Regions from separate parts of the Pseudomonas sp. URMO17WK12:I7 genome, predicted to be linked through region 3. Evidence: riboswitches for the same ligand, from Rfam matches in the RefSeq annotation. Region 3 holds a riboswitch; each other region holds the start of a gene.

Evidence for each region. Region 3 has a riboswitch for cobalamin ahead of H040_RS00180 (ABC transporter substrate-binding protein). Riboswitches for the same ligand answer to the same signal wherever they lie in the genome.
Region 1: another riboswitch for cobalamin. It lies ahead of H040_RS24355 (CbtB domain-containing protein); the one in region 3 lies ahead of H040_RS00180 (ABC transporter substrate-binding protein).
Region 2: another riboswitch for cobalamin. It lies ahead of cobO (cob(I)yrinic acid a,c-diamide adenosyltransferase); the one in region 3 lies ahead of H040_RS00180 (ABC transporter substrate-binding protein).

What each region holds. Positions count from the first base shown of each region.
Region 1 covers NZ_QLTL01000022.1:25,779-29,252, reverse strand. The annotation lists gene H040_RS24365 (cobalamin biosynthesis protein) at 1-265, opposite strand, end outside; gene H040_RS24360 (CbtA family protein) at 283-975, opposite strand; gene H040_RS24355 (CbtB domain-containing protein) at 983-1,168, opposite strand; cobalamin riboswitch at 1,270-1,493, opposite strand; gene H040_RS24350 (helix-turn-helix transcriptional regulator) at 1,982-2,830, shown strand; gene H040_RS24345 (aspartate aminotransferase family protein) at 2,916-3,474, shown strand, end outside.
Region 2 covers NZ_QLTL01000009.1:200,391-203,864, reverse strand. The annotation lists gene H040_RS14515 (tartrate dehydrogenase) at 1-614, shown strand, start outside; gene H040_RS14510 (hypothetical protein) at 617-1,195, opposite strand; cobalamin riboswitch at 1,362-1,583, shown strand; gene cobO (cob(I)yrinic acid a,c-diamide adenosyltransferase) at 1,703-2,314, shown strand; gene H040_RS14500 (cobyrinate a,c-diamide synthase) at 2,311-3,474, shown strand, end outside.
Region 3 covers NZ_QLTL01000001.1:35,418-38,891, reverse strand. The annotation lists gene H040_RS00185 (FecCD family ABC transporter permease) at 1-441, opposite strand, end outside; gene H040_RS00180 (ABC transporter substrate-binding protein) at 438-1,448, opposite strand; cobalamin riboswitch at 1,558-1,757, opposite strand; gene H040_RS00175 (DUF1624 domain-containing protein) at 1,786-2,952, opposite strand; gene H040_RS00170 (TonB-dependent receptor) at 3,144-3,474, opposite strand, start outside.

The DNA of each region.
Region 1 (3,474 bases), on a different contig from region 3:
TGTGGGCATAGGCGACAGGGGAGCGGTGACTGAGTTGTGGCTCGAACGCCTGCAGTTGCCCGGCATCGAAAACCAGCAACGGCAGGGCGTGACGTGCGGCGAGTTGTTGCAGGCCTGGCTCATCGGCTTTGCCGGCGATGCTGGCAATGCCGTGAAGCGCTGAGGTGCTCAGGCCATGACGCTGCAGCACTTCCTGCAACAAGGTATCGAGAACCTCCACCGGGCAGCCCCGGCGGCAACCGAAGCCGGCGTACAACGCCGGCAGGGTTGGGTCGATAGCCATCAGGCGTGGCTGGAGCGGCGATACAGCCAGGCGCTGAGCAGGCCCAGGGCCACCCAGAACGCCGCGTTGGTCAGCCAGGAAGCGATCTTGAACTGATTTTCCAGCGCTTGCGGGGCCAGGCTTTCGTGGACCTCCGGCTGTGGCGCGCCGACCACGTGGGGCACTACCAGTAGTACCGCGCCCAGTGCCTTGAGCAACCCATGGCGGGCGAACACCAGCAATGCCAGGCCCAGTGCGGTGGCGGCTGCGGTGCCGATCCACCAGCTCTGGCGCTGACCGAGGTCGGCGGCGGCAGTGCCTGGCAGTTCTGGTGGCAAGCCCAGGGTCGGTGCCAGGCAGAACACGGCAAAGCCGGCCATTCCCCACAGTGCGCCAGTGCTGGTGCGGCTCGGTTCACGCAGGCTGTAGAGGGCGGTGAGGATCAAGGCGAAGCCGACGGCAACCACCAGATTGCCGCCGGTGGTCGACAGGATGCGCTGCCAGCCATCCTCTGGCGACCAGGCTTCTTCGCTGTGGCTGTGGCCGGCGCTGGCTTCTTCGCCGTGGCTGTGGTGCTCGGCTGCGGGGGCGGCCGATTCGTAGGTTTCCGCCTGGAGGATCAGCGGTGCGACCCAGAAGCTTTGCAGCAGGGTCAGCAACAGGGCGGCGAGCAGGCCGCTGAACCCGGCAGTGCGGGCGATACGCTTGATCATGGCAGCCTCAGTGGCAAGGGAAGGCGGCGCTGTGGCGGGTGTCGTGCGCGGCGTTGTGCACGGCTTCGATATGCGAGAAGCCGGCAAAGTAGACCAGGCACAGGCCGAGCAGGCTGGCGCCGACGGCGATGACCATGCGCTGGCTGAGGGATACGGGGGTGGCGATGCTGTGTTTGGCGCTGGTGATGGGCATGACGCGATCCTCTGCTTTGCTTTTTGTAAGGGCATGGGACAGGCGCGGCAGCCCCGGGGGCGAGGCACCCGAGGGAATGCGACAGCGCCCGCCCACCGCGGGGTGTTCATGAACGCCAGGCCGGTCTCCGGGCTTGCGAGGAGGAGCAGGGCTCCTTGAAAAGCATCACCTTCCCATGCCGAACTGCGTGGCACAGTGGTCTGGATGCTTCGCTCGCTTACCGTTGCGGGGGCAGCACCGGATTTGCCCGGCCCTGGCGAGGGCCTGTGACGCACCGATTTCCCGTTTCACCCCCAAGGGGGGCACCTGACGCAAGGCGTAAGGAGAGCATGCGGCGCGAGTGGCGTCAAATGCTATGCATCCAGCAGGGGAGGATGCGTAGGGGCTGATAGGTGCTTGCCGATGGAATTGCAGTGTCTGTGAGAACGAGCGCCGCCCGCGCGGCGCATCGCGGATGAATACGCTCCTACATCTGTTTCGGGCCAGTTATTCCTGCGCCCTTGGCGCGCGTACCCTTGGCGCATGGCTGGAGAAAGGGGTACGGCAACAGCGTCACCTTGGATATTGCAGGGAACAAACAAGCTGGACACCGGTGTATCCCCAGGACTGATTGGCCCGGAATAGATGTAGGAGCGGATTCATCCGCGATGCGCCGCGCGGGCGGCGCTCGATCGGATAGGCGCTGCAAGACCGTCGTTGAAAACCTACCCGCTCCAAGCCAATTTCCCCCCCCTCACCCCGAAGGGTGATGGCCTGTACCACTGCCCCATGCAAGAATTCCAACCACAACAACCCCGGCATGGGATCACGACAATGAGCAAAGACCGGCTGAAATCGCCCGACTGGTATGCGCAGATGGCCCGTGTCGTCGATGCTCAGGGCTCGCCCGGCTTTGTCGAGGCGCTGTTCGCCGCACTCAAGCTGATTGCGCCATGCCAGGCCATCACCGTGTTCCTCTACCCACGCAAAGGGTTGCCCTCGGCGTTGTTCGAAAAGGACGAGGAAGGCCCCTGGCTGCCAGAAGGCAACATCCACAAGTACCTTGAAGGCTACTACCTGCTGTGCCCGTTCTACCGCGCCTGCATGGACGGCATCGCCCCCGGTTGCTACCGCCTCAGCGACGTCGCCCCCGACCACTTCAAGCGCAGCGAGTACTACCTGGCGTTCTACCAGCACGCCCACCTGGAAGACGAGCTCAACTTCATCGTGCCGCTCGACGAACACCTGACCATCGCCGTGGCCCTGGCCAGCACCCGCCGCCTGGACCGTCAGCAGGTCAACGACCTCAAGTGCGTGGCCCCGTGGGTCGTGGCCACCGTACGGCGGCAGTGGAGCCACCTCGACGTCGACGCCATCGGCGGGCGTTTCGAGAGCGCCCTGGGCCGGCAGATCAACGCCGCACTGAACAACTTCGGCTCCTCTTTGCTCACCGAGCGCGAGTGCCGCATCGCCCAGTACCTGCTGCGCGGCCACTCGACCCGTTCCCTGGCCGAGCGCCTGGGCATCAGCGAAGACACGGTCAAGACCCACCGCAAGAATCTGTACACCAAGCTCGATATCGCCAAGCAGTCCGAATTGTTTTCGCTGTTCATCGACTCGCTCGCCCAGGCTCAGGAAGGCCTGAGCAAAGACCCGCTGGAAAGCTACCTGCGAAGGCGCTGAACGCGCCGCTTCACCCCACCCGATTTTTACTGTCAGCGGTCTGGCAGGGACAACTGCACGCCGCGTTTTACCCTGGAGAACAACAATGAACGCACCGTTCCAAGCCAAGCTGCAAGCCCAGCGCGATACCCGTGACTACCAGGCCGGCGACGCCGCCCACCACATCCACGCCTTCCTCGACCAGAAGGCGCTGAACGCCGAAGGCCCGCGCGTGATCGTCGGTGGCGAGCGCCTGCACCTGTGGGACAGCGACGGCAAGCGCTACCTCGACGGCATGTCGGGCCTGTGGTGCACCCAGCTCGGCTACGGCCGCAAGGACCTGACTGCCGCCGCCGCCACGCAGATGGACCAGCTGGCCTACTACAACATGTTCTTCCACACCACCCACCCGGCGGTGATCGAACTGTCCGAGCTGTTGTTCAGCCTGCTGCCAGGCCACTACAGCCATGCCATCTACACCAACTCCGGCTCCGAGGCCAACGAGGTGCTGATCCGCACCGTGCGCCGCTATTGGCAGGTGGTTGGCCAGCCGAGCAAGAAGATCATGATCGGCCGCTGGAACGGCTACCACGGCTCGACCCTCGCAGCCACTGCGCTGGGCGGCATGAAATTCATGCATGAGATGGGCGGCATGATCCCGGATG
Region 2 (3,474 bases), on a different contig from region 3:
TCGAGGTGGCTACCGAGGTCTCGACGTTTACCCGCGTGGGCGTGGAGCGCATCCACCGCTTCGCCTTCGAACTGGCCCGCACCCGCCCGGCGAAGCACCTGACGCTGGTGACCAAGTCCAACGCCCAGCGCCACGGCATGGTGCTGTGGGATGAGGTGTTCGCCGAGGTGGCCAAGGATTACCCGGATGTGCGCACCACCCGTGAACTGGTGGACGCCGTGACCACCACCATGGTGCTCAAGCCCGAGCAGCTGGATGTGGTGGTGGCGACCAACCTGCATGCTGACATCCTTTCGGACCTTGCCGCCGCGTTGTCCGGCAGCCTGGGCATCGCGCCCACCGCCAACCTCAACCCGAGCCGCGAATTCCCGTCGATGTTCGAACCGATCCACGGCTCGGCCTTCGACATCACCGGCAAGGGCGTGGCCAACCCGATCGCCACCTTCTGGACCGCAGTAATGATGCTTGAACACCTGGGTGAAGCCGCTGCTGCGCGTGAGCTGATGGCGGCCATCGAAGCGGTGACCGAGAGTGGCCTGCACACGCCGGACCTGGGCGGCAACGCCACTACCCGAGCAGTGACCGATGCCGTGCTGGCGCTGCTGCACCGCTGAATTCAGGCCTGCTTCAGCAGCAGCGCCACCCCCGGGAAATACTGCCCCAGCTCGTTGTGCAGCTTGCGATAGGCATAAGGGAAGTACCAGGCGATGGCGCAGGCTGTGTGTTTCTGCAGGTCATCGACCAGGTCTTGCAGTTCTTCCGGGCTGGCATGCTGGCCTGCCTTCCAGGGGGTGATGAACAGCGCCCCCGCTTTCAGCTGGCTGGGGTAGGCCACGTGGCGGGCGAGGGATGTGGTTTCCTGCAGGGCTGCAGCCATGTCCAGCCGGGCGATTTTTGGCCAGCGCTGGCTCACGCTCAGGTAGAGCGCCTCGTCGGCGCTGCAGATCGAAAGGTCGCAGCGCCCCTCCTGTTCGCCCTCGTCACGCTGCTTCTTGCTGGCAAACTGCGGCAGGGCTGAGCGTTCGGCTTGCCAGGCAGCTGCGGCGAGCATGCCGATGTTGGCGGCGCTGCCATGCCAGTACGGGGCTTCGGCATCGCCATTGAACTGGTTGAAGCGGTCGATGCAGTCGACCCAGCGCTCCAGTACCGGCTGCAGAAACTCCAGGCGAGGGTTATTGATGATCTGGCCTTGCATGCTGAGCTCTCCTGTTATCGTTATGATCGCGTCCAGCGAAAAATGATGGCCATGTGACATCATTTTATTCAGTGTGGCACAAGCCGGCGGATCGGCCACTGACCCGGGCCAGTCCGGCCGAAGTAAAAGGCCCCGTTCGATTGACGCTCCCGGTGCAACCCTCTAACCTTCGCGGCGTGTTTCAGGTGCCCTGCCAGCCCCGACTGGGCAGGGTGAAACTGGGAAGCCGGTGGTCGCCAGCATGGCGCGATTCCGGCGCTGCCCCCGCAACGGTAGGTGAGTAGCGGCCGCGCAGGGCCACTGGGTACAGCTACCCGGGAAGGCGCGCAGGCCTGGGCCGAATGGCCCGCTCACAAGCCCGGAGACCGGCCTGAAACTGCCAACGGCATCACGGAGGGTGATGCGCGGTGCACCGTGGCTCCGGCCATGGCTCCTGCGCGTTCTCCGTCTGCCCGCCTATTACCTGTCGCCGCAGTTCACGTGGCGTCAGCCTGCGGAGAACCCTTCATGAGCGAATCCACCGACCGCGACGAACGCCACCTGGCGCGCATGCAGCGCAAGAAGGCGGTCATCGACGAGCGCATCGCCAATTCCCCCAATGAATGCGGCCTGCTGCTGGTGCTCACCGGCAACGGCAAGGGCAAGAGCAGCTCGGCCTTCGGCATGCTCGCTCGTGCCCTGGGTCATGGTATGCAGTGCGGCGTGGTGCAGTTCATCAAGGGCCGCAACAGCACCGGCGAGGAGCTGTTCTTCCGCCGTTTCCCCGAGCAGGTGCGCTACCACGTGATGGGCGAGGGCTTCACCTGGGAGACCCAGGACCGTCAGCGTGACATCGCTGCCGCCGAAGCTGCCTGGGCGGTATCGCGCCAGCTGCTGCAAGACCCGAGCGTGCAGTTCGTGGTGCTCGACGAGCTGAACATCGCCCTCAAGCACGGCTACCTCGATCTGGACCACGTGCTGAGTGACATTCAGGCCCGGCCACCGATGCAGCACGTGATCGTCACCGGTCGCGCAGCCAAGCCTGAAATGATCGAACTGGCCGACACCGTCACCGAGATGGGGATGCTCAAACATGCCTTCCAGGCCGGTATCCGCGCGCAGAAGGGCGTCGAACTGTGAGTGAAGCGCGCAGCTGCCCGGCGGTGCTGATCGCAGCACCTGCCTCTGGCCAGGGCAAGACGACTGTGACTGCAGCCCTGGCCCGCCTGCACCGCAACTTGGGGCGTAAAGTCCGGGTGTTCAAATGCGGCCCTGATTTCCTCGACCCGATGATCCTTGAGCGGGCCAGTGGCGCACCGGTGTACCAGCTCGATCTGTGGATGATTGGTGCCGAAGAAAGCCGTCGGCTGCTGTGGCAAGCTGCACAAGAGGCCGACCTGATTCTGATCGAGGGTGTGATGGGCCTGTTCGACGGCACCCCGTCCAGCGCTGATCTGGCCCGCCACTTCGGTGTGCCGGTGCTGGCGGTGATCGATGGCACGGCCATGGCCCAGACCTTCGGCGCCCTGGCCTTGGGCCTGGCGCGTTATCAGGCCGACCTGCCGTTCGCTGGCGTGCTGGCCAACCGGGTCGGCAGCCTGCGCCATGCGCAACTGCTCGAAGGCAGCCTGACCGAGGGCCTGCGCTGGTATGGGGGCTTGTCACGCGAGCGCGGCATCGAGCTGCCCAGCCGCCATCTGGGATTGGTCCAGGCCAGCGAGCTGAACGACCTGGATGCCCGCCTTGACGCTGCCGCCGAAGCCCTCGGCGCCAGCTGCGACGCTACCTTGCCGCCGCCGGTGGCCTTCGTCGCGCCCGCGCCACAACCGTGCGCCGCGTCGCTCAGCGGTGTGCGTATCGGCGTGGCACGTGACGAAGCGTTCGCCTTTACCTATCGCGCCAATCTCGACCTGCTGCGTGATCTGGGCGCACAGCTGGCATTCTTTTCGCCATTGCATGATCGTGAGTTGCCAGCAGTGGACAGCCTGTACCTGCCAGGCGGGTATCCGGAACTGCATCATCACGCACTGGCTGCCAATGCACCGATGTGCGAAGCGATCCGTGCCCATCACGCCGAAGGCAAGCCGTTGCTGGCCGAGTGCGGCGGCATGCTGTATCTGCTCGATGCGCTGACGGATGTTGCTGGCGAGCGAGCCGAACTGCTGGGCCTGCTGCCAGGCGAGGCGACCATGCAGAAGCGCCTGGCGGCCCTGGCGCTGCAGGCCGTGGAGCTGCCCGAAGGCACCCTGCGCGGGCACACCTATCATCACTCGCTGACCAGCACCGAGCTGGAACCGATC
Region 3 (3,474 bases):
GCCTGGCCCGGCGGCGCGGGCCAGCACCAGCACCAGGGCGAACGCTGCCAGGGCACCCATGAAGGCGCCGCCGGACATGCTCAGGGCGAAACTGCCCAGCCCCAGCAGGCCGACCAGCACCGCGCCGGTCGAGGCGCCTGCGGACAGGCCCAGCAGGTACGGTTCGGCCAGCGGGTTGCGCAGCAGCGCCTGAAGGATCACCCCGCAGGTCGCAAGCCCCGCACCGCAGGCGGCGGCGACCAGCGAGCGGGTCAGGCGGTAGTTCCAGACGATGCCGGCATCGATCGGGTCGACCGGGTAACCGGCCTGCCACAGGTGGTTGGCCAGCACCTGGCAGACCACGCTCGGCGACAGGTTGGTCTCGCCGATGGCGGTGCCGGCCAGCACGGCCGCGAGCAGGGCCAGCAGGGCCAGGGCGCTGTAGGGCAGGGCTCTCATCACTGCGCCGCGTGACCGCTGGCGAACGCCGCAGACAGGGTCTGCAGGCCACGGAACAGGCGAATGCCGGCCTGCATGGCGTCGGCGTCGAGGATGATGATGCGGTTGTGTTTCACCGCGTCCATGTTTTTCGTCACCGGGTCGCTATGGAGGAATTCGAGCTTCTTCTGGTAGTCGTCGGCGGGGAAACGACGGCGGTCCATGCGCGCGATGATCAGCCAGGTCGGGTTGGCCTTGGCCAGGGTTTCCCAGCCTACGGTCGGCCACTCCTCGGTGGATTCGACCACGTTGCGCACGCCCAGGGTGCGCAACATGAAGTCGGCCACGCCCTGGCGGCCGGCAACGTAGGGGTCGATGTCGAGGTTGGCGCTGGAGAACCAGAACAGTGCCGAGGTGTTGGCCAGGTCCTTGCCGCTCAGTTGCTGTTTCGCGCTGTCCAGGCGTGCCTTGAGGTCGGCATTGAGTGCGGCGCCGCGGCCCTGTACGTCGAAAATCTCGGCCAGCTGGCTGACACTTTTGTAGATGCTCTCGACCTTGAACGCCTGCAGGCGGGTGCCGTCGGCACCGACCCGGTTGTCCTTGCCTTCGCAGTCCGAGGGCAGCAGGTAGGTCGGGATCTTCAGCTCGCTGAACTGTTCACGGGTAGCGACTGCGCCCTGGGCACCGACCATCCACTCGAACTGCACCGCCACCAGTTGCGGGCGCTTGCCGACCACGGCCTCGAAGCTGGGTTCGTTGTCGGCCAGACGCGGTACCTTGTCGTTGAGTGCCTTGAATTCGGGCAGCACGTTGTTGAACCACAGCGAGGTGCCGGCCAGCTTGTCGCTCAGGCCCAGGGCGTAGAGCATTTCGGTGCCGGCCTGGCCGATGGTGACCGCCCGCTCGGGCGCCTGGTCAAAGGTTTGTGGCGCACCGCAGTTGTCGATGGTCAGCGGGTAGTGGGTGGCGGCGGCCTGGGCCAGGCCGGTGAGGCAAAGGCCGGCGAGCAAGGCGGTGATACGGGGCAGCATGCTGGGCGATCTCCTGTCGGACAGTTCTGGTGAGGAACGCACGGACAGGCATCGCCCAGCCCCTGCAGGCGCAGAGGCAACACGGATGGCCATCCCGGACACCCCGCCGGTTGGTGAATGTTCGCCGGCAGGTCTCCTGACTGGTGCGTCGTCGCCCGGCTCCGGCCTTCCCGGATCGGTTGATCCAGTGGCATCGATGGAGCAGGCTCGGCACTTACAGTTGCGGGGGCAGTTCCGTTTGGCACGCCTGGGGCGGGCCTGGGATTCCCTATTGATTCCGTGGTGGAAACCGGCGGGCCGCATGGTAGACCATCAGGCCGCCGGGCAAAAGGTCAAATCAGAAGTACTTCAGCCAGCGGACGTCGCGCCGCCGCGCCTTGAGCCGGGCAAACCCGCGCACCGGCAGGTACAGCGCCGCCGCCAGCAGCAGCGCGGCCAGCCACACGGCGCCAATGCCGTCGAAGCCGAAGTAGTTGCCGTGGTTGAGGCCGAACAGTGCCACGCAGGCCAGGTACAGCAGCTTGAGCACGTACAGGTGCAGCAGGTAGAAGAACATCGGGGCCGCGCCGAACACCGCCAGGGCGCTGACCCAGCGGGCCAGCCCGGCGCGCTCGAAGGCGCGCAGCAACAGCAGGCCGCAGCCCAGGGTCAGGGCCAGGAAAAGCAGTGAAGGCGGGTATTTGGTGATGTTGAAGAAGCTCATCAGCGTCTGGGTGACGGTCGGGTAGCCACGCCATGGCGCCTCGCCGTAGCCGTTGTAGAGGCGCAGCACCATGAAGCCGAGCAGGGCGATGACGCCGGCGATCAGCAGCCGGTGCTGGCGCTTGCCGGCTTCGCTGCCACGCGCGAACCAGGGGCCGAGGCCGTAGCCCAAGGCAATCACGCCGATCCACGGCAGCACCGGGTAGGAGGTGCGCAGGCGCAGGTTGTCCGAGACCTCCAGCCAGCCCCGGTCATGCAGGATCGCCCACGGCACATGCATGGCCGACTCCACGCCGAAGTGCAGGCCGTCGAGCAGGTTGTGGCCGGCGATGATCAGCGCGCCCAGGGCGAGCAGGGCAGGGCGCGGCAGCCACACCAGCAGCGACAGGGCGATCATGCTCACGCCGATGGCCCAGATCACCTGCATGTAGACCACGCTCGGCGGCAGCTGGAAGGTCCAGGCGAAGTTGACCAGGGTGAATTCCAGCGCTACCAGGAACAGCCCACGCTTGAACAGGAACGCCGAGACATCGCTGCGGCCTTGATACTTCTCGCCATACAGCCAGGCCGACAGGCCGGTGAGCAGGACGAATACCGGGGCGCACAGGTGGGCCAGGGTACGGCTGGCGAACAGCGATGGGTCGGTGGCATCTATGACCATCGGGTCACTGACCTGGCGGTGCAGGAAGAAGGTTTCCCGCACGTGGTCGAGGAGCATGAACAGGATCACCAGGCCGCGCAGGGCATCGATGCTCTGCAGGCGCTGGGTGAGCAGGGTGGGGGTGGCTGAGGCACTGGTCATGGGGTGGTCGCAGGCAGGAATGAATGTCAAATGAAACGTTATCTTATAACTATTTCATGTGAGGTTGATAGCAGTTTTTGTGTTGCCTGAGCTGGCCTCTTCGCGGGCAAGCCCGCTCCCACAGCAATACCACTCACTTGGACATGGTGGTGTACCTGTGGGAGCGGGTTTACCCGCGAAGAGGCCATTAGCTAAAAGGTGTAATCCACGGTGGCAAAATACGACCGCGGTGCGCCCATCACCCACTGCTCGCCACTGAACACCGAGGCCACATACTCCCGGTCGAACAGGTTGTTCACCTGCAACCCCAGGCGCACATCCGGCAGCACCTGCCAGCCGATGTTCGCATCGACCACGGTATACCCCGGCGCACTCTGGCTATTGGCCGAGTCGGCATAACGCTCATCCACATACCGCGCGCCGATCCCGGCCTCCACCTGCTGGCCAAAACCCTTGCTCAGCCACAGGTTGGCCGTGCGTCGCGGCACATTGGCCGGCCGGTTGCCGGCACGGTCCTGGGCC